Sporosarcina pasteurii: one gene and its partners. The protein of the gene in region 1 interacts with the protein of each later gene in a pairwise test. Links are inferred from orthologs where the notes say so. Each region holds a gene or a part of one and is shown in the gene's direction. Other genes may lie near its edges. The genes, in order: rplL, AB1H92_RS04145, dnaE and nikR.

Region 1 (7,647 bases):
CAACACGTTATGTGTCGGCGAAATCACAAGCGGCGATTTTGCAAACAATGCTTACGCAAGACTTTCTAACGGAAGCAGAACAAATGGTGATGAAGCGTGGGCGGAATGCAAAGCCAGGATCGACACCCAAAAATACAGATGTGGGAACATATAAAAATAGCTCTGGTTTCGAAGCGGTACTCGGTTATCTCTATTTGCTAGAGGACGAGAAAAGAGTGGAGCAGTTTATACTTGAAGCGATTCGTATTATTGAAAACCCAAAGGAGGATGAATCTTGATGACTACAAATAACTCAGAATTGCTAGGCGGTAAAAATCCAGTCGTTGAAGCATTACGTTCAGGTCGTGAACTGAATAAAATTTGGGTTGCAGAAGGGATTAATAAGAAAAGTATTGGTGAAATCCTATCGCTTGCCAAGAAGGCAAAGGTTATCGTTCAATACGTCCCCAAACAGAAACTCGACGGCATGCTTGACAGTAATCATCAAGGCGTGATCGCTTCAGTCGCGGCTTATCATTATGCAGAACTGGAAGATATCTTTGAATTAGCTGCAAAACGTCAAGAAGACCCACTTCTGTTAATTTTAGATGAATTAGAAGACCCGCATAATCTTGGTTCAATCTTAAGGACAGCTGATGCAGCTGGTGTGCATGGTGTGGTTATTCCAAGGCGTCGTTCTGTCGGATTAACAGCGGTTGTCGCAAAAGCTTCTACGGGTGCGATTGAATATATTCCTGTTGTGCGTGTGAATAACCTTTCCCAAACGGTTGAGCAATTGAAAGAGCGAGGGGTTTGGATAGCAGGAACCGATGCGTTGGGCTCTGCTGACTATCGAACGATGGATGCAACACTTCCGCTAGCTATCATTATTGGGAGTGAGGGAAAGGGAATGTCACGTATTTTAAAAGAAAAATGTGATTTCCTTTACCACTTACCTATGGTAGGCAAAGTCACTTCTTTAAACGCTTCTGTTGCAGCTTCACTTTTAATGTACGAGGTGCTGCGTAAGCGACAACCTCTCACCGAAAAGAAATGAAAAAGCAAAATGTCCTCATTGTAGATGGCTACAATATAATTGGCGCATGGGCGGAATTGCGCCAATTAAAGGACAGGCAGTTGGAAGAAGCAAGAGATTTGTTAATCGAACGGATGGCTGAGTACAAAGCGTATACAGGGTGGCGGGTTATCGTTGTCTTTGATGCTTATTTAATGCGTGGAATTGAAAGTAAGATTAAGAAACATGATGTTGAAGTATTGTTCACAAGAGAAAATGAAACAGCAGATGAACGAATTGAAAAACTTGTTTTAGAACTATTGCATCGACGTATTCAAATTCATGTCGCGACTTCTGACTTTACGGAGCAGTGGATTATTTTTGCGCAAGGTGCACTCCGGAAGTCGGCGCGCGAACTTGAAATTGAAATGAAAAAAATTCTTACTTCTATTTCTGGTAAAGTAAAAGATTTTGAGAATCAACAACCGACTTCGAAGATACCGCTTTCAAGGGAAGTTAAAGAAATATTTGAAAAATGGAGGCGTGGAATTCGATGATTGGTTGACGTTAAAAAAATTAATACGCTATACTGGAAAGAGGTCTATGACGATTCGGGGGGGTGATCCTGTTGGTGGAAAAAACATGTATGACTAATAGAGTGTTAGATTTCACTACGTTGTCCGACGAAGACATCGTTGCGATTATTCACGAAGGCAATGCAGATGCACTTGATTTTTTAATTACAAAATACCGGTCTTTTGTTTGGTTGAAAGGCCGTTCGTATTTTTTAATTGGCGGCGATCGAGAGGACATCGTGCAGGAAGGAATGATTGGTTTATATAAAGCGATACGTGACTATAAACCAGACAGATTAAGTTCCTTTAAAGGATTTGCTGAATTGTGTATTACACGTCAAATTATTACAGCGATTAAAACAGCAACAAGGCAAAAGCATATTCCGCTGAATTCTTCGGTATCTCTAGATCGACCTGTTTATACCGAGGAGTCTGAGCGTACACTACTGGATATGCTTGCAGGTCCCCCTCTTGAAGATCCGGAAGATTTAATGATTCATAAGGAAGATTTTGACCATATGGAGATAAAGATGCAAAAAGTGTTAAGTGAGCTTGAAAGACAAGTGTTGGCGCTTTATCTAGATGGACAAACTTATCAAGAAATCTCGATTAATTTAAACCGACCAGTCAAGTCTGTGGACAACGCACTTCAACGAATTAAGAGGAAACTAGAACTTTATTTAGAAGTAGACACAGTAAAGTAATCGCATGCATCTCGAGGGAATTGCGTTAAAATTTAGAATAATAAAGTGGGCGTCTAATTGCTTGGAAGTGGATATCCTTAATAGTGTTGACATGCTTCTTGTAAGGTGGTACTCTTTAGCAAGATTATAGGACCTAATAAGGTGATAGAATTGTCTAAAAAGATAACTTTGAGTTGTGAAGATTGCGGAACACGTAACTATTCCGTTCCAGCACAAAAGAATCATTCCACGAAACGCTTAACAATTAAAAAGTTTTGTAAGCATTGCAATGCACATACTATGCATAGGCAAACCGTTTAACTTGATTCAACAATGTTCATCACACCACTTCTAAAGTGGTAGAAGCGGCTTTTTGTTTCTGGGATGAATAAAGTGGATAGGAAAGAATCGCTTATTCATAGATGTTTAGTTAAAGTAATACATCTTATTTCGGAGGGTTACGATAAACATGGGGAAGATAAGTAATTTCTTGAAGCAAGTCGTTTCGGAAATGAGAAAAGTAAGTTGGCCAAAGCGTAAAGAATTGACGCGCTATACGATTGTTGTTCTTGTGACAGTCATTTTCATGGCGGTTTATTTTGGTATCACCGATCTCGGCATTTCAAAATTAATGGATTGGTACGTAAGCTTTTAAAATTTACGTACGTTACGCTATAATATAATAATAAATAAAAATTATGAATCCCTTAGAAATAGCCCGTCTGATTGTATGAACGGGTTTTTTAATTCTTTGGGAAACTATAAAATTTCGAACTATGGGTAAGTACTATGCTAGAGATTCTGCATCTAGTGTCGGGCGTTTTACGCTTTTGAACTACTCGTGGTGAAAGGAGGGACGGACTTAAAGTCCTTATATATATGGAAATAGAAAAAAATTGGTACGTTGTTCATACGTATTCAGGCTATGAAAACAAAGTGAAAGCAAACCTTGAGGCACGCGTTGAAACAATGGGTATGCAAGATAAAATCTTTCGGGTGATTGTTCCGGAAGAGGAAGAGACCGATTTTAAAGACGGCAAAAAGCGTACGGTGATGAAAAAAACATTCCCAGGGTACGTGCTTGTTGAGACAATTATGACGGACGATTCTTGGTATGTTGTTCGTAATACGCCAGGGGTGACAGGATTTATTGGTTCGTCTGGTGGAGGAACTAAGCCGACGCCGTTATTAGAAGAGGAAGTTGACTTTATTCTTAAGCAAATGGGTGTCAAAGATAAGGTTGCTGAACTTGATATTGAAATTGGTGAAGTGGTTCAAGTGCTTGAAGGACCATTTGCTGATTTCCAAGGTAAGGTCGAAGAAATCGATATGGCGAAGCAAAAAGTTAAAGTCGCGGTAGATATGTTTGGCCGTGAAACGAAGATGGAATTAGATTTTGATCAAGTACAAAAAAATTAATTACTCTGCTACTTGCATAAGAGGCGAAAGAATGTTATCATTTCAAAGGTCAGGCTATCAATTGATAGCGTGAGATAAGATGATTGATTCTCCCGATGCGAATCGGCAGACACATATTTGAGTGGGAGGGGAAACCCAATTACCACATCACGGACTTAAGGAGGTGTGTCTCGTGGCTAAAAAAGTTTCTACGGTTGTAAAATTACAAATTCCTGCAGGAAAAGCGAACCCGGCTCCACCAGTTGGACCAGCGCTAGGTCAAGCAGGTGTGAACATCATGGGATTCTGTAAAGAATTCAACGCACGTACAGCAGATCAAGCAGGCTTAATCATTCCTGTTGAAATCACTGTATTTGAAGATCGTTCATTTACATTTATTACTAAAACTCCACCGGCAGCAGTATTGCTGAAGGTTGCTGCAAATCTTCAAAAAGGTTCAGGCGAACCAAACAAAACGAAGGTTGCAACTGTGAAACGCGACAAAGTTCGCGAAATTGCAGAACAAAAGATGCCAGACTTAAACGCAGCATCAGTTGAAGCGGCGATGGCAATGGTTGAAGGTACTGCACGCAGTATGGGAATCACAATCGAAGACTGATTCCTTGAAATAGAGTTACGCTTTGGTTGGGTTGCGGTTGTTCTCCGGGACACGCAGCCTTTATTCGTGGGAGGTTCATTATCCGTTAACACCACAACATAGGAGGAAATTAAAATGGCTAAAAGAGGTAAAAAGTTTACAGAAGCGATGAAGCTTGTCGACAACTCAAAACTGTACGACGTAAAAGAAGCTATCGAACTTGCGAAAAAGACAAGCACAACAAACTTTGACGCAACAGTAGAAGTCGCATTCCGTCTTGGTATTGATGTTAAGAAAAACGATGAGCAAGTACGTGGAGCAGTAGTTCTGCCGAACGGTACTGGTAAAACTCAACGTGTTCTAGTTTTCGCTAAAGGTGAAAAACTTAAAGAAGCGGAAGCGGCGGGTGCAGACTACGTTGGCGATGCGGACTTCATTAACAAAATCCAACAAGGTTGGTTTGAATTTGACGTTATCGTAGCAACACCAGATATGATGGGTGAAGTTGGTAAAATTGGTCGTATCCTTGGACCAAAAGGACTTATGCCAAACCCAAGAACAGGTACTGTAACATTTGATGTTGCAAAAGCTGTTGAAGAAATCAAAGCTGGTAAAGTTGAGTACCGTGCTGACAAAGCGGGTATCGTACATGCGCCAATCGGAAAAGTTTCATTCGAAGATGAAAAGCTAGAAGAAAACTTCTTGGCAGTTTTCGATGCAATTGAAAAAGCTCGCCCAGCAGCTGCGAAGGGAACGTATATGCGTTCTGTACACGTAACTACAACAATGGGTCCTGCTTTGAAAATTGATACTTCAGGCGTAACTGTAAAATAAACTATTGACAATATGCTTGTCCTGTGATAACATGATGAGCGTTGTAAAATATATAAGTATTTTGTACCGTAGACCGCAGGGGTGGCATGCCGCTTAATGATCCTGCCGAGGACAAGACGATCTTTTCGTATTGAAGAAGACGACTTTTTCTGCCCTCGGGTCTCCAATGTAGACCGGGGGCTTTTTATATCGGTATAAGAACTTGAAAAATAATCTAGGAGGTGTCCAGATGAGCAAAGTATTAGAAGCGAAACAAGCGGTTGTAACTGAAATCTCTGAGAAGATGAAATCAGCAGCGACTGTCGTAGTGGTTGACTACCGTGGTTTAAACGTAAGTCAAGTTACAGAGCTTCGTAAAAACCTTCGTGAACAGGGCGTTGATTTTAAGGTTTACAAAAACTCAATGTCACGTCGTGCAGCTGAAGAGGTTGGCTTTGAAGGGCTAAACGAACATTTAGTAGGACCAAACGCAATTGCGTTTTCTGAAGATGATGTTATAGCACCTGCAAAAATCCTTCACGAATTCGCAAAGGAAAATGAAGCGCTCGAAATTAAAGCTGGGGTTATTGAAGGTGAAATTGCAAGCGCAGAAGAGATCAAGGCGTTGGCAACACTTCCATCACGCGAAGGCCTACTATCTATGCTTCTCAGCGTTCTACAAGCACCAGTACGCAACTTCGCACTTGCAACAAAAGCTGTTGCAGAGCAAAAAGAAGAGCAAGAAGGCGCTTAATAGGACAATTACCTGCCTAGTCAGGGGATTTGAACGAGTGCAATTGCCTGCTTAGTCAGGTAATTTGGATGGAAAAATTCAGCAAGGGTACAACTTGCATAATCGGACCTATCAAAGAATAGGCAAAAAACATTTAGGAGGAAATCATAATGACTACAGAACAAATCTTAGAAGCTGTTAAAGAAATGACAGTTCTTGAATTAAACGACTTAGTAAAAGCAATCGAAGAAGAATTCGGCGTAACTGCTGCTGCACCTGTTGCAGTTGCTGGCGGTGCTGCTGGCGGTGAAGCTGCTGCAGAACAAACTGAATTCGACGTAATCCTAGCATCAGCTGGAGACAAGAAAATCCAAGTAATTAAAGCAGTTCGTGAAATTACAGGCCTTGGCTTGAAAGAAGCGAAAGGTCTAGTAGACGACGCTCCAAAACCAGTTAAAGAAGGCGCTGCTAAAGAAGAAGCAGAAGAAATCAAGACAAAACTTGAAGAAGCAGGCGCAACTGTAGAACTTAAGTAATTTCAATGAATAGTGAAGAAAAGCTCGTCGGTTAGACGGGCTTTTCTTCGTTATTTTTACAACGTTAGAGATTATTGTAAGAGAAGGCCTGTATAGATTAAGGTTTACTTTTAAAAATAAAGATAAACTATTTCATTATGTTACGTTTATCTTCATGAAGTTATGGATAACGTTGGAAAGAAGGGACAAGCGCGATGTCAGAGCACTATTATTCAAGAGAACCGAAAGTGAAAAGTCAACGTCAAACCGTTTCAACGGAATTGCGCGGCGAAACTTTACGATTTACAACCGATGCGGGTGTATTTAGTAAGGGAGGCGTAGATTTTGGTTCACGACTCCTAGTTGAGTCATTTGTGATGCCTGAGGTAAGCGGTGATGTTCTTGACGTTGGTTGTGGCTATGGTCCAATCGGCTTAACGATTGCTGTAAGCTATCCAGAACGTCAAATTCAAATGGTAGATGTGAATGAAAGAGCAATTGCGCTAAGCAAGGAAAACGCTGTTGAAAATCTTTTGGAAAACGTCGAAGTTTATTCGAGTGATGCGTTGCTAGCTGTAACAGAATCTGATTTTGCGGCAATATTGACGAACCCACCCATTAGAGCTGGGAAAGAAACGGTCTTTGCTTTTTATGAAAGTTCGTTTTCTAAGCTTAAGGTTGGTGGAGAGTTGTGGGTTGTGATTCAGAAGAAGCAAGGGGCACCGTCATCCGCGAAAAAACTAGAAGAGGTTTTCGGAAATGTTACAGTAGTTGCGAAGCGAAAAGGTTACTTTATTTTAAAAGCCATAAAAAATTGACTGTTGGTTAGTTTTGTGGTAGCGTTAAAAGATGATTAAATAATATCATGCAATCGTATGCCCTTTTGCATGAATTTTGCATCACAAATGGCATTTAGACGATGGTAAAAGGTTGTCGAACCGAAAATGAGCTCTGTTAGAACTCATTTTCTTTTTGCCTTACGTCATCATACATTGTTTTTTATGTTTTGAAAAGGATTATTATTGCTTATGAGGGGTGAAAGAGTTGACAGGTCATTTAGTTCAATACGGTCAACACCGTCAACGCAGAAGCTTTGCGCGAATTAGTGAAGTGCTTGAACTTCCAAATCTAATCGAAATCCAGACGGAATCTTACAAGTGGTTCTTAGAAGAAGGGCTACGGGAAATGTTTCATGATATTTCCCCAATTGAAGATTTTACAGGAAATCTTTCGTTAGAATTTGTCGATTATCATCTTGAGGATCCAAAATATCCTGTTGATGAATCGAAAGAGCGCGACGTAACTTATGCAGCGCCACTTCGAGTTAAAGTTAGACTT
Region 2 (7,794 bases), 2.2 Mb from region 1 along the record:
TAGGGCAATTTTAGCAGTGGATGAAGGAGAAGACCGACTGGTTGTTGCTCATTTTTTTGACAGGGCTACAGATGAAGCGTTTGATTTTGAGTTAGAAGATGAAGAACTTTCAACAATCCAATCATTTTGTAAAGTGCATTATCATGAAGCAGAATAAAAAAATTCGAAAGTGTCTGTCGTCAAATTAGAAGAATAGAAAATAAAATAATCCTTTTCAAATCAGAATAAGTGTCTTTTTTGTCCAACTAGTAGATAATAGACTTATGATTGTTTCGAAAGGTTATTTTTTATTTACCCCTTTTACGGAACACGATGAAAATTTTATAATAACTGGAGTGTTATATATGGAGAGAGAAATTGTTGATATTACAATTATCGGGGGAGGACCGACCGGCTTATTCGCATCATTTTATGCAGGAATGAGAGAAATGTCGGTTAAAATCATCGATAGTCTTCCACAATTGGGCGGTCAACTGATTGAGCTTTATCCAGATAAATATATATATGATGTTGGTGGTTTTCCAAAAATACTAGCGAAAGATTTTGTTGCAAATCTTGTCACACAAGCACATTATGCCAACCCAGAAATTTTACTTGGAGAAACAGCGCTATCGGTTGTAAAGCACGACGATTACTACGAGCTAAAGACAGATAAAGGTGTCCATTTAACGAGAACGATTTTACTCACAGTTGGGATTGGTGCATTCCAACCGCGTAAAATTGGTTTGAAAGAAGAGGCGCAATTTGAAGGGAAAACATTACACTACGGCATTAAGGATTTAACAGTTTTTAAAGATAAAAATATTGTCGTCTGTGGTGGTGGAGATTCAGCAGTAGACTGGGCGTTAATGCTTGAGGATATTGCATCTTCAGTGACATTAATTCACCGCCGCGAACGTTTCACTGCACATGAAACAAGTGTCAACCAGTTAATGGACTCTAAAGTAGAAGTGAAAACTTCACTTTCAATTAAAGAAATCATTGGAGAAAATGGTGAAGTCAACGAACTTCTGGTCGCATCTAGGGACGGCAATGAAGAAAGAATTTCAACAGATCACGTCATTGTTAATTACGGTAATATTTCTTCATTAGGACCTTTGAAAGAATGGGGCCTTGAAATGGAACGTAACTCCATCTTGGTCAATACGAAAATGGAAACAAATATGGAAGGAATTTACGCTGCCGGAGACGTTACAACGTTTGACGGTAAAGTAAAGTTAATTGCAGTTGGACTTGGTGAAGCCCCAATTGCTGTCAACCATGCCAAAGCATACATTGATCCAAAAGCAAGACTACAACCATTACACAGCACTAGCGTTTTTAGTTAATGATATGTGATGCTCATTTGTAATGATGTGAATGAGTCAACCTTTAAAGGACCACCCATAAAAGATGGGTGGTCTAATTTTTTTATTCTCTATCTTAAAAATGAGTTAATAGTGTCAATTTCATAATTGCTTATTTCCGTAATACAGTCGAATATTATTAACGTTTCTCCTTTTAACGTGAGATATTGTTATGGGGATGATCCGTTGATTGAAGTGGAAGGCGCCGACTCCTGTGGGATTAGCGAAAGCCGTAACGAAGAACGGCTTTTGCGACCGAAAAGCGAAGCGTTTGGGAGCACGTCTTTGTCTTAAGCCGTAACGAAGAACGGCTTTTGCGAGTAAAAGCGAAGCGTTATGAGCAGGAATATCTAACGGGATGCCTTAATTTCTGCGAAAATCGCAGAAATTAAGGCAAATCGCAATCTACGTTTTGCGATTGGCTCACCGCCCGCCCCACGGAAAGCGTGCGCCTGGAACGGAAATCAACATTTTTCGGGATTTTTTGTAGGAAGGTTATTTATTAAATTGACTGAGTCTCGGAAGATTTATGAAAAAATTACAGATACAATGAAATACCTACTATTAATAAGAGTGGCCCAAAGATAATTAAGTAACCGATTGGATTACCAAAATTTACTGTCCATCCAACGCCGAATCGTTTTTCTACAAAAATGGAAGGATCGTCTTTGTTCACATAAATCACACCAAGCTTCCAATGCTGATCATCATCATAATTTGTAATCCCTTCGACTTCTTCATCTGTAATTTGTACATCAAGACGCGCACCACCTTGACCTACTTTAAAAGCATACACTGCAGTCATCCCAAAAATAATGATGATAAATGCAATTGGTAGAGCGAGTGCGATTGCCGTCCCGCCAATATGCTCATGTATCGTCATTAATTGTAAAAAAGCAAATAAGATTGTTAAGAGCAGGACTGTCGCAAATAATAGCCAACTGGAATACTTCCTAAATGCTAATTGCTGGGCACGTGATTTCTTTTTACGATTCGCCTGGATTTTAATCCCGGATCTTTTGGTAAATTCATTAATTCCAGCCATCATCCCTTGCATGATCAACAAAATTAATAGGAGAGCAATGGCTGAAAAAGGCGTTTTCTCAGTAAATGCATCTGGCTGACCATCGATTCCCCAATGCGTTGGGATTAATTCCGGTAACTGTGGATACTGTATAGTTGTGTAAATGATAAGCCCGATTGTGATGACCATCGGTAATAGAAAAAATGTAAAAGGTAACATTTCATCTGCAGTTCTTGCGGCTAAATCTACTAATCGAACTTGTTTTAATTTTGCTCCCCATTGATTTTCCGTCTTTAACTTTGTTGTTTTTGCGTGGAAGACAAAGTATAAGGCCATACTTAAAAGTAAAATTGCAAATTGAATAGCAATGCCAACTATCAATAATTTATCTTCGATCGGGCTTGTACGTGTGAACCAAGTCATAAAAGCAGTCACAGTAACTGCACCGCTAGCTAGAATGATGGAAGCGTACATTTTTTTATAAAAAAGAAGTTTTTCATTTTTGGTATCCCCATTTGGGACGGTGACGCCAAAAACGACTGTTGATTTTAGTAAAAAAGGAATCGCGGCTTGGATGATGATTATAAAAAGAGTCATTGCAAGTAATAGCGCGATTGTCATTGTTCTCCCTCCTCGATGCTTGTTATCATATTTGAAGAAAGTTGTTGAATTTGTTTTTCTGTTAAACCATTTGCGAGTAATTCCGCCATAATCGGACGAATTAGAAGAGCAAATTGTTGTAGTTTCGCTTCGTCTACAGTTTGCTGTTGAACAATGGTCCCTGACTTTGGAATAATTTGTACAAGGCCTTTTTTTTCGAGTTCACGATATGTTTTATTTACCGTATGCATATTTATCCCAAGATCAGAAGCAAGAGAACGGACGGAAGGTAAAGTATCACCCGTTTGGAGAGAGCCATTTGCAATTGCTTCGATTAAACCATTCATTAATTGGATATAAATGGGTACTTCCGAATCCATATCTATTTCAATAAACATTAAATACCTCCTTCGGACGACAAGCAATCATTTTCGTTTAGTCTTCTATACGTCTCTCTGTTCTATGTTTATTATAACACCTGTATGAAGTTTTTTCTATTGGAAAAGCGCCCTCAATTTTTGATAATCAGTCAAAAAATGAGGGCGCTCTTATTATTCGCTTAATTCGGAAATTGTGACGAATTGATAGTCGTTTTCCGCTAAATAAGCGAGAACGGCATCAAGGCCATCCGCAGTCGATGTGTGAATATCATGCATGAGAATAATGCTACCATCTATCGTGTTTTGTTTTACGTATGAAAGGAGTTGACTCGCATTTCTGTGTTTCCAATCAAGTGTATCAACGTCCCATAAAATCATTGATAAGTCTGTTAGATTTAAAACGTTGTCATTAAAAGCGCCGTATGGGGGGCGAAAAATTTCTGGTTTTTGACCTGTTACTTCTTCAATAATCGTAGAAGTTCTATCAATTTCTTTCTGAATTTTATCATTTTTAGCTTTTGTTAAGTCGGGATGCGTCCAAGAGTGATTACCGAGTTCGTGTCCGGCTTCGTAAACGCTTTTGGCAATTTCAGGATAATATTCAACTCGGCTACCCAGCATGAAGAAAGTAGCTTTTGCATCATATTTTTCTAATGTATCTAAGATCCGTGTTGTTACTTTCGGATCCGGACCATCGTCAAATGTCAGAGCAACTCTTTTCTGCTTGGGGACATCTTTATTTTCCACATTCTCTTTGTCGGTTGGAATCTCTTCTTTCTCAATAGCATCATGTTCTCCATTAACGGGCTGAGATGTGTCCGGTTTTTCTGTCATTTCATTTACGAATGAAGCTTGAAGAGATTCTGTTAGTAAAGAATTGATCGTTTGATAGGGAATGGAGACAATTGGAACCCCTGCATCCCTGTTTGCGATTTTATTGTATTCAAAATAAAAAATAATTTCATCTTCTGCTAATGCGAAGTTTTGAAAGTTCTCCCAAACCGGTTCTGTGTGAATAGCTACTTGTTCTGGTAATAAATGATTGATAAGTGTTTCATCTTCATAGAGGCGTTCTTCTATGTGCTTAGAGAGTTCCTTTAGATGCTGTAAACGAAAATCGAATACATTTTCAATTGTAATACGTTCCCCAGTTTCGGGGTTTAACCGGAAAGTTTGAATGTTGATTTGGCCTTCGTTGTCGCCGACGTATTCATTTTTCACCATGACAAAAGAATAAATGCCATTATGTTCAAAAGTTTCAAATGAGATATTCAATTCACTGGTAAATTCTTTCTGACTTTTTTTGTATGTTGCAATATCGGTTAAGTAATTGTATTTTATCGTTTTTATGTATTTTTTTACTTCGTCATTGAATTGAATATGTTTGCTTTGTGGATACTGGATGGCAAAAGGAGCACTTAGGTCATTTGATATTTCTGTAACGATTTTAATGCCGGAAAAATTTGATTCAATCTCATCGATTGTTGAGGGCATCGTGTTACCAAAGTCCTTTTTAGATGTTGCAGATGTACTGTTATTTTGAAAAATAAATAATAAATAACTGTAGCCGAGGACTAACAAAATGGTTGTGCAAGTGAGGATGATATCGAGCAAAGGAAAACGCTCTCTGAACTTTTTGCTTTTCATAATGAACTCCTTTTTTTATCCTTTCTATCAGGTGGGTGTTTTTGACTGATAAAATAGTAGTGTTTATGTTTATGTTTATGTTTATGTTTATGTTTATGTCGAATTTTAGCGCCTGTCTCTTACTGAAGTATACTAGATAAATATAATCATTCCAATCATTATTGGTAGAGAATATTAATGAAGTAACACTTTTTTTGACAAAATAATTATGGTATAATGTCAACATCTCAATTTATGAAAAAAATTTGTGACAAATATAACAAGGTGGTTTGAAAAATGGAAAAAGGCACATATCGGGTTCTTTTATTTTATAAATATGTAGCAATTGAAGATCCTGAAACAGTTGTTGCTGAGCATTTAGAAGCATGTAAGGAAATTGGGTTAAAAGGCCGTATCTTTATTGGAACAGAAGGAATAAACGGGACTTGTTCGGGAACAATTGAGCAAACAGACGCGTATATGAACATGATGAATGCCGATGAGCGATTTCAAGGCATTGAATATAAAATTGATGAAGCAGATGGGCACACATTTAAAAAAATGCATGTACGTGTTCGTGAACAAATTGTTAATCTAAGCTTAGAAGACGATATAAATCCAAATAAATTAACAGGGAATTATTTAAGCCCAGCAGAATTTTTAGAGAAAATGCAGGATGAGAATACCATCATTCTCGATGCTCGAAATGATTATGAATACGACTTAGGCCATTTCCGTGGAGCGATTCGCCCAGATATACGCACATTTAGAGAACTTCCAGACTGGGTGAAAGAAAATAAAGAAAAATTTGAAGGTAAGAAGATTTTAACGTATTGCACGGGCGGTATTCGATGTGAGAAATTCTCAGGTTGGCTCGTACGAGAAGGTTTTGAAGATGTTGGCCAACTTGAAGGTGGAATTGTTTCTTACGGTAAAGATCCTGTTGCAAAAGGTCAACTCTGGGATGGACAATGCTATGTATTTGATGAGCGAATCGCTGTCCCAGTTAACCAAGTAGAACATGTAATTGTGGGTCGTGACCACTTCGACGGTGAGCCATGCGAGCGTTATGTAAACTGTGCAAACCCTGTTTGTAATGCTCAGATTTTGTGCTCAGAAGAAAATGAACATTTATACATGCGCAGTTGTTCAGATGCGTGCCGCGAACATTCTCGTAACCGCTACTTCATAGAACATAATATGACTGTAGAGGAATTTAATGCACGTCTTGCAGAAATTGAACGACGCCGTGGAGAAGAACTTATTTCAACTGAGGAATAAAACAATCCTTCTATCAAAGACGGTGTTTATTCTTCGTAAATTTGATAGAAATAGATAAGGTCGTTTGGATGGAATATATTCCGTCTAAACGATTTCTTTTTGAATAACATAAGGCGAAATATAATAGATTCATATATATTGCTATTTTTAATTCCTTATGTTGTCATATTTTCATTCTCAATCGTCGTGCAAAAATGTTATACTAGTTGCATTCAAATGTAAAAATGGAGGATTTTTGTTTATGCAATGGAGAAATATATATCGCGGTTTCTTTATCGGAATAAGCGATCTCATTCCAGGTGTGAGTGGTGGAACCATCGCATTCATCCTAGGAATTTATGAACAATTATTAACTGCAATTAGCGGTTTCTTTAGTCGGGACTGGAAAAAGCATATCGGATTTTTACTGCCCCTTGCCATTGGGATGGGTGGCACCCTGTTGATTTTTAGTCGGCTGATTGAATATTTATTGAAAAATTATCATGCACAAACACAATTTTTCTTTCTTGGGCTTATCATTGGTGTAGTGCCATTTATTTCAAAACAAGTCAATGTCAAAAAGAATTTTAAGATTGGACATTTTTTACTTGTCCTCATTGTAGGGGCTGCGCTTGCATCACTTGCGTTTGTAAGTCCACAAAACTATGGAACAATTACGAAACTCACATCTTCTAATGCGCTTGGTTTATTCCTAGCGGGTTGGGCTGGCAGTATGGCGATGTTATTGCCGGGGATTAGTGGTTCATTTGTCTTGTTATTACTCGGTGTCTATTCGACTGCAATTAGTGCGTTATCGAATTTAAATCTACCAATTATTGCAGTGATTGGTTCGGGTGTAGTTGTTGGATTTATTGTCAGCAGTAAAGTGATACGTTATTTACTGGATCGTTTCAAGTATGTAACTTTTGCAGTCGTGATAGGACTTATCATTGGATCGGTATTTGTGATTTACCCAGGATTACCAGAGGACGGCACATTTTTAATGATGAGTTTGCTTACATTTTTTATTGGCTTACTCGTGGCAAGTTTATTTAGCTCATTCGATAATAAATCTTCGCTATAATTTTAAAAAATAGATTTGATTGCCTTATAGAATTACTGGAAAGGATGATTGAAATGTCAGGACCAGCATTACGTCAATTACATGCGCACCGTGCAATTCATGAAGGTGGGCTTTCTGGAGCAGTAACTAAAACGGAAGAGTTAATCAAACATTTACGCGAAGGGGAAACAGAGGCTGCTGACTTAGCGGCTGATGATTTACTTAGCTATTGGCAAACAAGAATTATTAGCCATGCAGATGCGGAAGAGGAAGGTTTTTACTTAGAAGTTGCAAATAAAAAGCCAGAACTGCAAGAGACAATTACAAAGTTAACGCGTGACCACGATTTACTACGTGTAATTGTGAAAGATATTGAAGAATTGCGCGAGAAGGAAGGATTAAGTCCTGCAGTTCTTCAAAAGTTTTATGCGCTTCAAATTGTGAATGAAATTCACAGTAGAGATGAAGAACGTTATTTATTCAATGAGAATGAAT
Region 3 (3,590 bases), 2.3 Mb from region 1 along the record:
ATCAAGATTGATCGGGAAATATTAAAACAATTTGATGTAAGTCCGTCAGAGGCATCGCAGCTCGTTAGTTCATTAGGCGACGTGAAAGGAATCTGTGCTTGGGTAATTCTGATTGAAGAAGAAGACCTGATTCGGGTTCGACTGCGTTCTAAAGAAACAGTTATCAATGAACTTGCTGCTGAATATGGGGGTGGGGGACATCCTCTCGCTGCAGGTGCTTCCGTTTATTCTTGGGAAGAAGCTGATGAGCTTATTTCTAAACTACAACAATTATGTCGATAAATCGAGAGCGGAGGGAGATTAATGGAGCTTATCTATCCGCAAATAGTAACCGGCGCAGATCTTTTGCGCGGAATTAATAAACTTAACTATGTAGCCCCACTTCTATCCAGGAGAGGGGCTACTGCCGCCGCTATAATGAATAAAAAAATGTATGGCGTCCCGTCCTTTTACAAAACGATGAATAAATATGGAATTAAACCAATTATAGGTTTATCTGTCATGCTTGATGTAGGAGAGGAACAAGCTGTACTTGTTTATGTTTATGCAAAAACGAATGAAGGCTTTCACAATTTGCTAAAAATGAGCAGTGCGATCTCAATTACAACTGAAGAAACTTTGCCGTTACACTGGCTGCAGGCCTACAGTACAGGTTGTATTGTTCTTTGTCCAATGACAGATGCTACATGGGATGGGTGCAGAGATGAAGACACGCTTAATCTAATTATCCGACATCATCAGGGACAAGAAACGTATATCGGTATATCGCGTCCGGGTGGCGGAGGTCATGCGGAGGAGTCTCATATTGAAATACTAGCAGAAGCAACTTCTCTACAAATTGCTGCTATTTATGAATCACGTTATGTGTTTAAGGAGGATTTTTTTGCTTTTAAAGCGGCTCAAGCGATTCGTTCTGGAGAAAAGATAAATGAACTGGACGACCAATTGGACGTTCACCAATTTGCGTACCTTCCTGAACTAGGTGAAATACAAGAATGGTTTAAAGACCGTCCGCAATGGCTTGAAACAATGCAAACGATTCTCTTGTCTTGTCATGTTGAATTGAAGAAAAATGGGTTTCTAATGCCAAAGTATCCGTTGCCAGAAGGTGAGGATGCCGCTTCTTATTTGATGAAAAAGTGTACGGAAGGATTATTAGGGCGTATAGAAACAATTAATCCTATATACAAAGAAAGACTTGATTACGAGTTAACGATGATTCAACAGATGGAATTCACAGACTACTTCCTAATTGTTGAGGATTTTATACGCTTTGCTACGAATGCAGGCATCTTAACAGGACCAGGTCGAGGTTCTTCAGCGGGATCACTTGTCGCCTATGCGTTAGGAATTACAGATGTAGATCCTATAAAATATGGTCTCATATTTGAACGCTTTCTAAATCCAGAGCGTGTGACCATGCCTGATATTGATATAGACTTCGCTGATAATCGGCGTTTAGAAGTGATTGAATATGTAGCCGGAAAATATGGGAAAGCACATGTTGCACAAATTATTACATTCGGTACACTTTCTACTCGAGCAGTTGCGAGAAACGTAGCAAGAGTATTCGGATTTACAACAGAAGAAATGAATTATGTAGCAGGTCTGATCTCAAGCCGCTCTCGAATGACGTTACAGAAAGCGTATGACGAATCTACAGAGTTACGTGAATGGATTCAAATGGAGCCGATTCGTCGAAAATGGTTTGAAACAGCTTTGACATTGGAAGGTCTCCCGCGGAACGCATCTACACATGCTGCAGGAGTTGTGTTAGCACCTCATCCTCTCGTGAATACGGTGCCTTTACAAGACGGCGAGGACGGGTTGTATTTAACGCAATGGCCAATGGGAGATGTAGAAGAAAGTGGACTACTAAAAATGGACTTTCTCGGACTCCGAAACTTAACGTTGCTTGATCGGATACGTGCAATGATTCGATTCGATAAAGGCATCTATTTGAATTTTGAACAGATCCCTTTAGACGATGAGTTGACCTATAAGATCTTTCAAAATGGCGATACAATAGGCGTTTTTCAATTTGAGTCGCCAGGGATGAGAGACACCTTGAAATTAATTCAGCCAAACCGCTTTGAAGATATATTCGCGATAAATGCCTTATATCGACCTGGCCCGATGGATCATATCACAAGTTATCATAGACGTAAAAATGGCCAAGAACAAATTAGATACCTGCATCCTTCCTTGGAACCTATATTGAGAGAAACATACGGGATTATAGTCTACCAGGAGCAAATTATGCAAATAGCAGTACAAGTTGCTGGGTATACAATGGGAGAAGCGGATTTACTACGCCGAGCGATTAGTAAGAAGAATCGTGACGTGTTAAATAATGAGCAATTAAAATTTACGGAACGGGCGATAGCGAATGGTATCCCAAAACAAAGTGCCCTAGACATTTATGAATTAATCGTAAAGTTTGCGGATTATGGATTTCCAAAAAGCCATGCTGTCGCTTATTCTTTAATCTCCTATCGCCTTGCCTATTTAAAGGCGAACGAGCCTGCTTATTTTTATGCAGCATTCCTCACGTCATTGGCAGGTAATCACGAGAAGATCATAGAAGTGATGAGAGAGGCTACAGCGCGCGGGATAAAATTTTTAGCACCATCGATTAATAAGAGTAAATTTAATTTCACAGTTGAAAAAGGGGCAGTCCGAATTGGGCTAAGAACCATTCAGGGGATTACGGCAAGTTTTTATGAACAAGTGAAAAAAGCAAGAGAAACATCACTGAAATGGAAGACGATGTTTGATTGTGCAGCAGCACTTGGTAGTGAAAATTTCACTGAAAAAACGGCAACGCAACTAATTAAAGCAGGGGCCTTTGATGAGTTTGGTCAGTCGAGGGGGGTTCTATTAGCCTCTATCGACGCCGCGATATCACATGCCTTGTTTATCGGTCCAAATGAAGAAGATTTATTATCCTCTGTTATGCAATCGATTGCTAACCCTAAGTATTCACCGAGTAGTGACATACCACGGATGAAAATGTTGGAATATGAACGCGAGGCGTTAGGTTTTTATTTATCGGAACACCCTGCAGTTGAAGTGAAAAAAATGTTGAATGAATCGTTTGCTGATGTAATCGCCATCGATGAAATGCGTGAGCGTTCCAATGTAACCATCATAGGATTAGTTACTGAAATCAAAAGGATTCGGACAAAAAAAGGTGAATCGATGGCATTTGTCAAAGTACAAGATGAGACAGGCGTAATTTCCTGTACGTTCTTTCCGAGACAATATGCAGCATTCAGTGTGCAATTAAGAGAAATGAATATTTTACATGTAATGGGTACGGTTGAGAGAAGAAGAGGAACGCCACAAGTGATTGTTCAAAATATGAAAGTTGTGGTAGAAACAGTATAAAGTATAGGCATCTCGAAGATAGGAATCATCTCATTTGTTTATTTCATTTTTTAATCATGGTTGTAAAATGAACGAACTAATTTAAAATTATCCTCGATGTATTTAAGTGTTTTTTATTTTTACTTTACGTAATGCAATCGCTTCTGTATGATGGGTAACAGAGTGGTCTGACCACTAAGTACAATCGTTACTTCCAGAGG
Region 4 (7,793 bases), 510 kb from region 1 along the record:
CCTACATATTTGGATGTTATCTGCTTACTTAGGAGAATAACAGAAACTTAAAGGAGCATCAGTGATTTTTATCACTGATGCTTCTTTTCCAATGAGGTGCCAGTCACTCAAACTTTCACGTTAATTAAAAGAAAATCGAGTGTCATGAAATTCGCGTTTGTTGTGTTTGTTTAGGCGACTGTCACCTAGATAATTCAATTGACAAACAATTCCGTAACCGCTTATAATAAAACATCATCAAAGAGGAGGCGTTCATATGATCAAGAAAAAGTATACGTATGCTTTGCATATTTTTCCTAAAGCTTTACAAATGTTCTTGAATATAATGCTTGTGATTCTCGCAATTATTTTGTCAGTAGTATTAATAAAAGAACTATTTGTCTTTGGTGATCTATTGCTTTCTGGCGATCATACTGACTACAAAACATACTTAGCGAATATATTAATTTTCTTCTTATATTTCGAATTTATCGCGATGATTGTTAAGTATTTTAAAGAAGAATATCATTTCCCACTTCGTTATTTTATTTATATTGGGATCACTGCAATGGTCAGATTGGTCATTGTTGATCACGATCATCCCATCCACACATTAATTTATTCCTTTGTCATTTTGATACTCATTATCGGATATTTTATCATCAATATGACGCCGCGAGATCGGCCAGATAGTCAATGGTATTTTAAAAGGCAATAAAATCGTGTATCTACGCGTTATTGTGCCAATACACTACAATTGCATAAAGCAATATAGTAAGTTGGGACAAAACTTAGGTAAGAAGAAAGGAGTGTCGTGGAAGGTCTGTAAAATGACCTTCTAACACACTCTTTTTTATTAATTATCCAAAGATATAGTTGTTCTCCGATACGACTTTTCTTGTTGATGTATTGAATGTTTTTTTCACTTCCAATAAAAACCTTCAACAGGCACGTCAAAATCTTTAAAAGCGTCGCTAAATAAAGCTTTGTTAACGAGTTCACGTAGGACCCCCGAATAATAGCCCGACAAATTTTTGATATGTCTTCGTTTCGTTGCTTGAACGGCAATCTGCAATGCTTGGATACCCAGTTGTTCAAACAACTCTCTTTTATGTTCGTGAAAGCTAAATCTTAACATCGGCAGTGTGTGTTGACGGTATACGCCAAAAAAACGGCGTGCGAGTGTGTTTTCGCCAATAGTTGAAGCAAGTATCGTTTTCATTCGCTCAAAAAAGTTGTAGGTACTGGTAGCATTTCAGCAGAATTGCTGGCTTTTCTTTCCTGATTGCGTGCTTGTTTTACTGTTGCAGGGTTATCCTTCACTCTCTTCTCAATTTTCGAAGGTTGTTTAAAAGGTTTAATCGCATAAATATTCGCACCGAGTCCATTCATGACAGGACGGACATAATGAATACGATCAATAATACCAAGCTTCTCCAGTTTACGAATTGCGCGGCGAACTGTAGCGTTAGATTTCTTAATTGCCTTTTCAATGGTGTAATGTTTCAAATGTGCGGCGCCAAACTTCACAGAATAACGACGAATCACGTCAAGTACATCACGATCAGTCTGATTCATCTCCTGCCAATGCTCTTGTTTTTGCAATGAAGCTGCCTTGTCCAAGTCAAATTTGTTCGTAAAATATGCATAGTCTTTTAAGTAATGTGTCATCAAAATTCCCCCTTTACTTACTACATAGAGAAAATTTGATGAAAAGAATACAAATTGATGAAAATAATTTTGAAACATGAAAAAGATCGTAAGAGAATGTCAGGGTGAAACTTGTCCGTAGGAGACGATTTTGATAAATCTCTTAAGAAAGATTAATAAAGGAATGGTTCTTTTCTCTGAAAATGTATGTAAAGCATACTGGCAGTAGCTTCATTTGCAGGTGGCGGGGCGGTCATAATCGGGTGGGCAATTGGAAGATTATGTCCAGAGTTTTAACAGTGAAGGTGTTTTTAGTTCAGAGTGCTATCAAAATATTTTTAATATATATATTTTCTAGTACAATAGATGTAATGAACGTAAATTAGTAACCGGATTTATACCGCTATCAAACTGTTGGTTAAAAGGAGTAATTTACATGAAGTCATCTAAAAAATGGTTATGGGCTGTACTTATCATTGCTGTTATTGTAGTGATTGGTATGTTGATGCCGAAAGAAACTCACCCATCGGCAGATACTAGAGTTATTTTAGACCATACTTATCAAACTTATATTGCACCTATTTGTTTTGAGGAATCGAATGCAACAAACTTTCTAGCTGAATCAACTTTAAAAGAAGCCAAAAGTTTAAATTATCCGCCACACTCACCATGTACCGAGGAAGCTTTGGACAGCGAGGATGACAGGCTTTTACCGAGTTTACTTAAAGAGTTGGGGGTATTGAGTAAGAAATGGGATGGTTGGTAAGTAATTGAATTAATATAAGCGACGATCTTTGGAAGATATATTGGTTTATAGCATTAATAATTATTTTGTTCCTGCATTAATAGAATGGGTTACAAAGTTTATTTTTCCTTGGATTGCATTATATTGGTTTATAAGGTTCGCTAAGAGTTTTGAAAAAGGGTAAATTGCATACTTAGATTATCTGGCGCAGTTAATCCAGATGTAAGCCGCTTTTTAAAGAGGTTTTTGGAACTCAGCAAATCGCAAATCAACATGTGCAAAAAAATAAGAAGCACCAAACCAACTATTAATTAATATAAAAATTGGGCGCGTTTGTTTAGCACGGACACTTAGTTGATTAGATCGGAAGGCGGCAATACCTTGGGATCACCTCATGCCCCTAGGAAAGCGTCCGCCTAGAACGGAAATCAACGGGTTAGTAAGGTACTATTATGATGACGAGCCTGAAAACAAATTATAAATCCCCTTTTAACTGTCTTACGTTTCTTGTTTTACCTTTAAATTCCGAGATTTTATAATCGACAAAGACGCCGATGATACCTAGTGGTAATCCGCCGCCAGCTAGCGAAAGAAATAATATAAAAGGGCTGAGCTTTGTTGTTTTTTGAAGTAATAGATATAAAACTACAATGGTACCAACAGTTATAAATATACTTGTGAAATAATAAGTCATTCGAATGTTTTTTATGTTTTGTTTTTTCATGGCACACCCTCGTTTCTAGTCAAAATTACCTCTCTCTATATACTTTCCCTTTTTATATCATTTCAATCGGATTCAAGTTATACTTTTTACAAAATTAATAACGTGGCATGAATACAAAATGCTCACATACCATAAGAATGAAATGCGCGCATAGTAACTTTTTTAAAAAGTTTTTATAGCATCCTATCACCATGACGTACGCGAATGAAAATGGTTACGCGGTATTCGTAAAATCAACATCGAAATCCTTGATTCTTTATCTCGCTAAAACTATAATCATATTTGAAGTTATATTTTTTTGTATGTCAGTGCTACGAATGTCAGTAATCGTGACACTATTTATAAATACACTTTAGAAAAGGTATTAACTAGTTGAGGGAATATCGTCCAATGGCCATAATGTATACCAATGAAAATGGTAGTATATCTTCAATTAAAAGTGCATCGAATTCATTGATTTTTTATCTTGTAAAACCTATAATTAAGGGTATTCGTGAAATTTTTTTGGTTATCGGTGTTACGAAAGTTAACAATCGTGCTACTGGGGGGCGAGTTCACTATGGAAGATTCAACATTAAAAAGGTTTGGAGTGTCAATGGAAGGAAGTTTGCTTCGAAAATTCGATCAGCTTGTCACGCAGAAAGGCTATTCGAATCGTTCGGAGGCTGTCAGAGATCTTGTGCGTGAAGCGATTATCGAGCAATCTTCGGAAGAGGATGACCAGCTAATTGCGGGAACAATATTATTGTTTTATAACCATCATCAGAGGAATTTACTTGAGGAAATGACGACCGTTCAACATGAGATGCATGATTTGATCATGGCAACAACTCATTTTCATCTTAACCATGATAGTTGTATAGAACTGATTGTTGTTCAAGGAAAAGCAAGTGATGTGCGCAAATTAAGTAATCAATTAACGAGTTTAATAGGTGTGGAATATGGGAAGCTAACAGTCGCCCCCGTAGAAAAACTTTAATATAAGGAGTAAGAATATGCGAAATCGAATTTTGGGATTTGGCTTAATCGCTATATTGTTGGTAACAACAATTTTAGCAGGTTGTTCATCGTCAAAATCAATTGAAAAGAATACAAGTACTGACAATACGAAAAAGGATGAGTTAGTACTCGCCTTCAATTCGGAGCCTCAAACAGGCTTTGACCCGGTGATAGGATGGGGCCGTTATGGTTCGCCATTGTTTCAAAGTACGTTATTAAAAAGAGATGATGACTTGAAAGTTGTCAATGACTTAGCAACAGATTACGAAGTAAGTGAAGACGGAAAAACGTGGACCGTTCATTTGCGAGATGATGTGCAATTTTCCGACGGCGAACAGCTGACGGCTACAGACGTTGTGTTTACGTATGAACAAACATTGGAAAGCGGTTCAGTCGTAGATATGAATGCTTTGGAAAAAGTTGAAGCCATCGATGAAACGACAGTCGTCTTTACATTAAAAGAAGCCCAGTCGACTTTTATTAATAATCTTATTGCAACGGGAATTGTTCCTGAACATGCTTATAACGAATCGTATGCTGAAAATCCAATCGGTTCAGGTCCATTTAAACTTGTCCAATGGGATAAAGGTCAGCAACTAATCGTTGAAGCTAATGAAAATTATTACGGAAAAAAGCCTAATATTAAAAAAATCACGTTCTTATTTTTAACTGAAGATGCGGCATTTGCAGCGGCACAAGCAGGTACTGTAGATCTTGCCCATATTCCAGCTTCATTTAGTCAGAAGAGAGTTCCTGGGACGGAATTGAAAGCAGTAAAAACAGTGGATAACCGCGGGATTGTCTTTCCTTATGTTGAATCCGGAGAAATGACAGAAGATGGGTTCCCTATTGGCAATGATGTAACTGCGGATGCTGCGATTCGTCACGCCATTAATATTGGCGTCGACCGTCAAGCGCTAATTGATGGCGTTTTAGAAGGGTATGGAACACCAGCGTATACATCAGTTGATGGGTTACCTTGGTGGAATCCTGAGACAGTTATTGCCGATGGAAATATGGAAGAAGCTAAAAAAATATTAGAAGAAGCTGGTTGGAGAGACGCGAACGGTGATGGCATCGTTGAAAAAGACGGATTAAAGGCGGAGTTTAGTCTTTATTACCCTGCGAATGATGAAGTACGTCAATCGTTAGCGATTACTGTTGCAGATATGATAAAACCACTTGGTATCAACATAAAGGTTGAGGGAGCAAGCTGGGATATTATTGCGCAAAAGATGTATTCAGAAGCCGTATTATTAGGTTGGGGAAGTCATGACCCACATGAATTATACAATATTTATGGTTCTGATAATGCTGGTGTTGAGTATTACAATACAGGTTTTTATAAAAACGATACAGTTGATCAATATTTTGAAAAAGCGTTACGTGCATTAAGTGAAGAAGAAGCCATTGAATATTGGCAAAAAGCGCAATGGGATGGCACAACGGGCTTAAGTGCAAAAGGTGATGCACCGTGGGCTTGGCTAGTGAATATTGACCATTTGTATATCGTTAAAGAGGGATTAGATATCGGTCATCAAAGAACCCATGTACATGGACATGGATGGCCTGCAACAGATAATATAGTCGATTGGAAATGGAAGTAATTAGGTGAGTATAAAAATGATGAAGAAGTTAGTTCGGTTTTTACTATTTAAAACCATACGTATTGCTACATTATTAGTGGCCATTTGTTTGATATCCTTTCTACTTGTGAAAAATTCACCGATAGATCCGATTCAAGCGTATATTGGTGCTGATATGTTAAAAGTTGGACCTGAACAACGTGAAAAAATTGCTGAATATTGGGGGTTGAATGAACCTACATTTGTTCAGTTTTTAAATTGGGGTTCAGCTGTTTTGAAAGGTGATTTAGGGACTTCGATGATTTATCGAAGTCCTGTCAGTGATGTGATTGGAGAAAGATTTCTCAATTCGGTTGTGTTGATGATTACTGCATGGATTTTTTCGGGCATTGTTGGATTTATTCTCGGTGTTGTTGCCGCAATGAAGAGAAATACGTGGATTGACCGTATTATTCAGTGGTATTGCTATACACTTGCTTCAACCCCTACATTTTGGGTAGGACTTCTCATGTTGATCGTGTTTGCGGTTTGGCTCGGCTGGTTCCCAATTGGATTAGGTGTGCCAGTTGGCGTGCTTGCGGAAGATGTCACCTTAACAGATCGCCTTCAACATTTATTATTGCCAGCGATTACGCTAAGCATTCTCGGTGTTGCAAACGTTGCTTTACATACAAGGCAAAAGCTCATTGACGTGCTAGCAAGCGATTATGTGCTATTCGCCAAGGCGAGAGGCGAACGTGGTTTTACATTGTTTTGGAGACATGGCTTACGTAACGTAGCATTGCCAGCAATTACGTTGCAATTTGCTGCATTTAGCGAGTTGTTTGGCGGGGCCGTACTTGCAGAGCAAGTGTTTTCCTATCCAGGACTTGGTCAAGCGACGGTAGAAGCGGGCCTACGAGGCGATGTGCCATTATTATTGGGACTCGTCATCTTTAGTACGTTATTTGTATTTATCGGAAACTTAATCGCAGATTTGATTTATCAAATCGTTGATCCGAGAACGAGGGAGGGACGTATGTAATGAAAACGCTCCTCAGATCAAATCAAAGACAGCGAACAATTTTTACAATTATCGTCGGTACATTGATACTTGTAAGTATTATCTTTAGCAGCAGTTGGCTAGATACCGGAAAAATAATGACGAATTTAAACGCACGTAATTTAGCACCATCATTTCAACATTTATTTGGTACAGATTGGCTTGGAAGAGATATGTTTACCAGAACGATGATGGGGCTTTCGTTAAGTATAGGTGTTGGATTACTAGGTGCGATTGGTAGTACAGCCATTGCGCTAACGCTTGGAATGGCGGCTGCAACAATGGGGAAAGTTGTGGACCGTTTTGTCTCATGGATTATAGATTTGTTTTTAAGTGTTCCTCATTTAGTCATGCTTATATTAATTTCCTTTACACTAGGCGGCGGTTTTAAAGGCGTCGTGATTGGACTAATGGTGACCCATTGGCCAAGTTTAGCGCGTGTCATTCGTGCGGAAGTGATGCAAGTGCGTAACGCGGAATATGTGCAAGTATCCAAACAATTAGGAAAGTCGAACGGGTGGATTGCTGTCCATCATATCTTTCCGCATTTATTGCCACAAGTGATTATTGGTTTTATGTTATTGTTTCCGCATGTAATTTTACATGAAGCGGCAGTTACATTTTTAGGGCTAGGATTATCGCCGCATGAACCGGCAATTGGCATTATTTTATCGGAATCGATGAAGTATTTATCTTCAGGGTTATGGTGGCTCGCCTTTTTCCCGGGATTAGCTTTACTATTTGTCGTTCGGATGTTTGATAAAATCGGTGAAAGTTTGCGGTTACTGATTGATCCAACAAAATCTCATTTGTGAATGAAAATCAACCTAAATATAAATGTATCAAGAATTACCTGTATTAATGAACAAAAATGAACTAGTGAGCAGAGAGGAGAAGCCGAATGTCGATTTTAGAAGTACAAAATTTATCAATCTCCTTTCAACAGTATGGCAGTGGTTTAAAACGGCAAACACTCGATGTGATGTCGAATTTAAGCATCGAGCTCGAAGAAGGAGAAATTTTAGCCGTTGTTGGTGCAAGCGGCTCTGGGAAAAGTTTATTGGCGCA

The links.
Region 2: the proteins of rplL (region 1) and AB1H92_RS04145 interact in binary tests that used the Escherichia coli proteins (3 or more experiments, as listed by UniProt). The link is inferred for Sporosarcina pasteurii from one-to-one orthologs.
Region 3: the proteins of rplL (region 1) and dnaE interact in binary tests that used the Escherichia coli proteins (3 or more experiments, as listed by UniProt). The link is inferred for Sporosarcina pasteurii from one-to-one orthologs.
Region 4: the proteins of rplL (region 1) and nikR interact in binary tests that used the Escherichia coli proteins (3 or more experiments, as listed by UniProt). The link is inferred for Sporosarcina pasteurii from one-to-one orthologs.

The regions. Positions count from the first base shown.
Region 1 is NZ_CP160452.1:3,130,857-3,138,503, reverse strand. Bases 4,833-7,647 are described here. They hold rplL (50S ribosomal protein L7/L12), read left to right. Parts: upstream 4,833-5,964; coding sequence 5,965-6,330; downstream 6,331-7,647. Other genes in these bases: rpoB (DNA-directed RNA polymerase subunit beta), read left to right, coding at 7,345-7,647; AB1H92_RS15255 (class I SAM-dependent methyltransferase), read left to right, coding at 6,525-7,127; rplJ (50S ribosomal protein L10), read left to right, coding at 5,312-5,815; rplA (50S ribosomal protein L1), read left to right, coding at 4,833-5,082. Also shown: AB1H92_RS15310 (Mini-ribonuclease 3), read left to right, coding at 1-278; 23S rRNA (guanosine(2251)-2'-O)-methyltransferase RlmB, read left to right, coding at 278-1,036; AB1H92_RS15300 (NYN domain-containing protein), read left to right, coding at 1,033-1,551; RNA polymerase sporulation sigma factor SigH, read left to right, coding at 1,641-2,273; rpmG (50S ribosomal protein L33), read left to right, coding at 2,424-2,573; preprotein translocase subunit SecE, read left to right, coding at 2,722-2,907; transcription termination/antitermination protein NusG, read left to right, coding at 3,138-3,671; rplK (50S ribosomal protein L11), read left to right, coding at 3,844-4,269; more of rplA, read left to right, coding at 4,384-4,832. UniProt on the Escherichia coli protein: The binding site for several of the GTPase factors involved in protein synthesis (IF-2, EF-Tu, EF-G and RF3). Is thus essential for accurate translation.
Region 2 is NZ_CP160452.1:907,688-915,481, forward strand. Bases 4,304-7,265 are described here. They hold AB1H92_RS04145 (rhodanese-related sulfurtransferase), read left to right. Parts: upstream 4,304-5,273; coding sequence 5,274-6,257; downstream 6,258-7,265. Other genes in these bases: AB1H92_RS04140 (polysaccharide deacetylase family protein), read right to left, coding at 4,304-4,997; AB1H92_RS04150 (DUF368 domain-containing protein), read left to right, coding at 6,499-7,265. In the rest of the region: AB1H92_RS04120 (DUF6509 family protein), read left to right, coding at 1-157; AB1H92_RS04125 (NAD(P)/FAD-dependent oxidoreductase), read left to right, coding at 345-1,328; AB1H92_RS04130 (DUF1648 domain-containing protein), read right to left, coding at 1,885-2,991; AB1H92_RS04135 (GntR family transcriptional regulator), read right to left, coding at 2,988-3,368; more of AB1H92_RS04140, read right to left, coding at 3,522-4,303; more of AB1H92_RS04150, read left to right, coding at 7,266-7,320; AB1H92_RS04155 (hemerythrin domain-containing protein), read left to right, coding at 7,374-7,794. UniProt on the Escherichia coli protein: Catalyzes oxygen-dependent 5-hydroxyuridine (ho5U) modification at position 34 in tRNAs, the first step in 5-carboxymethoxyuridine (cmo5U) biosynthesis.
Region 3 is NZ_CP160452.1:865,503-869,092, forward strand. It holds dnaE (DNA polymerase III subunit alpha), read left to right. Parts: upstream 1-303; coding sequence 304-3,390; downstream 3,391-3,590. Other genes in the region: AB1H92_RS03925 (bifunctional oligoribonuclease/PAP phosphatase NrnA), read left to right, coding at 1-282. UniProt on the Escherichia coli protein: DNA polymerase III is a complex, multichain enzyme responsible for most of the replicative synthesis in bacteria. This DNA polymerase also exhibits 3' to 5' exonuclease activity. The alpha chain is the DNA polymerase catalytic subunit.
Region 4 is NZ_CP160452.1:2,621,357-2,629,149, reverse strand. The notes cover bases 2,407-5,367. They hold nikR (nickel-responsive transcriptional regulator NikR), read left to right. Parts: upstream 2,407-3,657; coding sequence 3,658-4,077; downstream 4,078-5,367. Other genes in these bases: AB1H92_RS12580 (ABC transporter substrate-binding protein), read left to right, coding at 4,094-5,367; AB1H92_RS12590 (hypothetical protein), read right to left, coding at 2,850-3,098. Outside these bases: AB1H92_RS12615 (Dps family protein), read left to right, coding at 1-40; phosphate-starvation-inducible protein PsiE, read left to right, coding at 257-697; AB1H92_RS12605 (hypothetical protein), read right to left, coding at 902-1,201; AB1H92_RS12600 (helix-turn-helix domain-containing protein), read right to left, coding at 1,198-1,650; AB1H92_RS12595 (hypothetical protein), read left to right, coding at 2,066-2,395; more of AB1H92_RS12580, read left to right, coding at 5,368-5,704; AB1H92_RS12575 (ABC transporter permease), read left to right, coding at 5,724-6,707; AB1H92_RS12570 (ABC transporter permease), read left to right, coding at 6,707-7,540; AB1H92_RS12565 (ABC transporter ATP-binding protein), read left to right, coding at 7,627-7,793. UniProt on the Escherichia coli protein: Transcriptional repressor of the nikABCDE operon. Is active in the presence of excessive concentrations of intracellular nickel.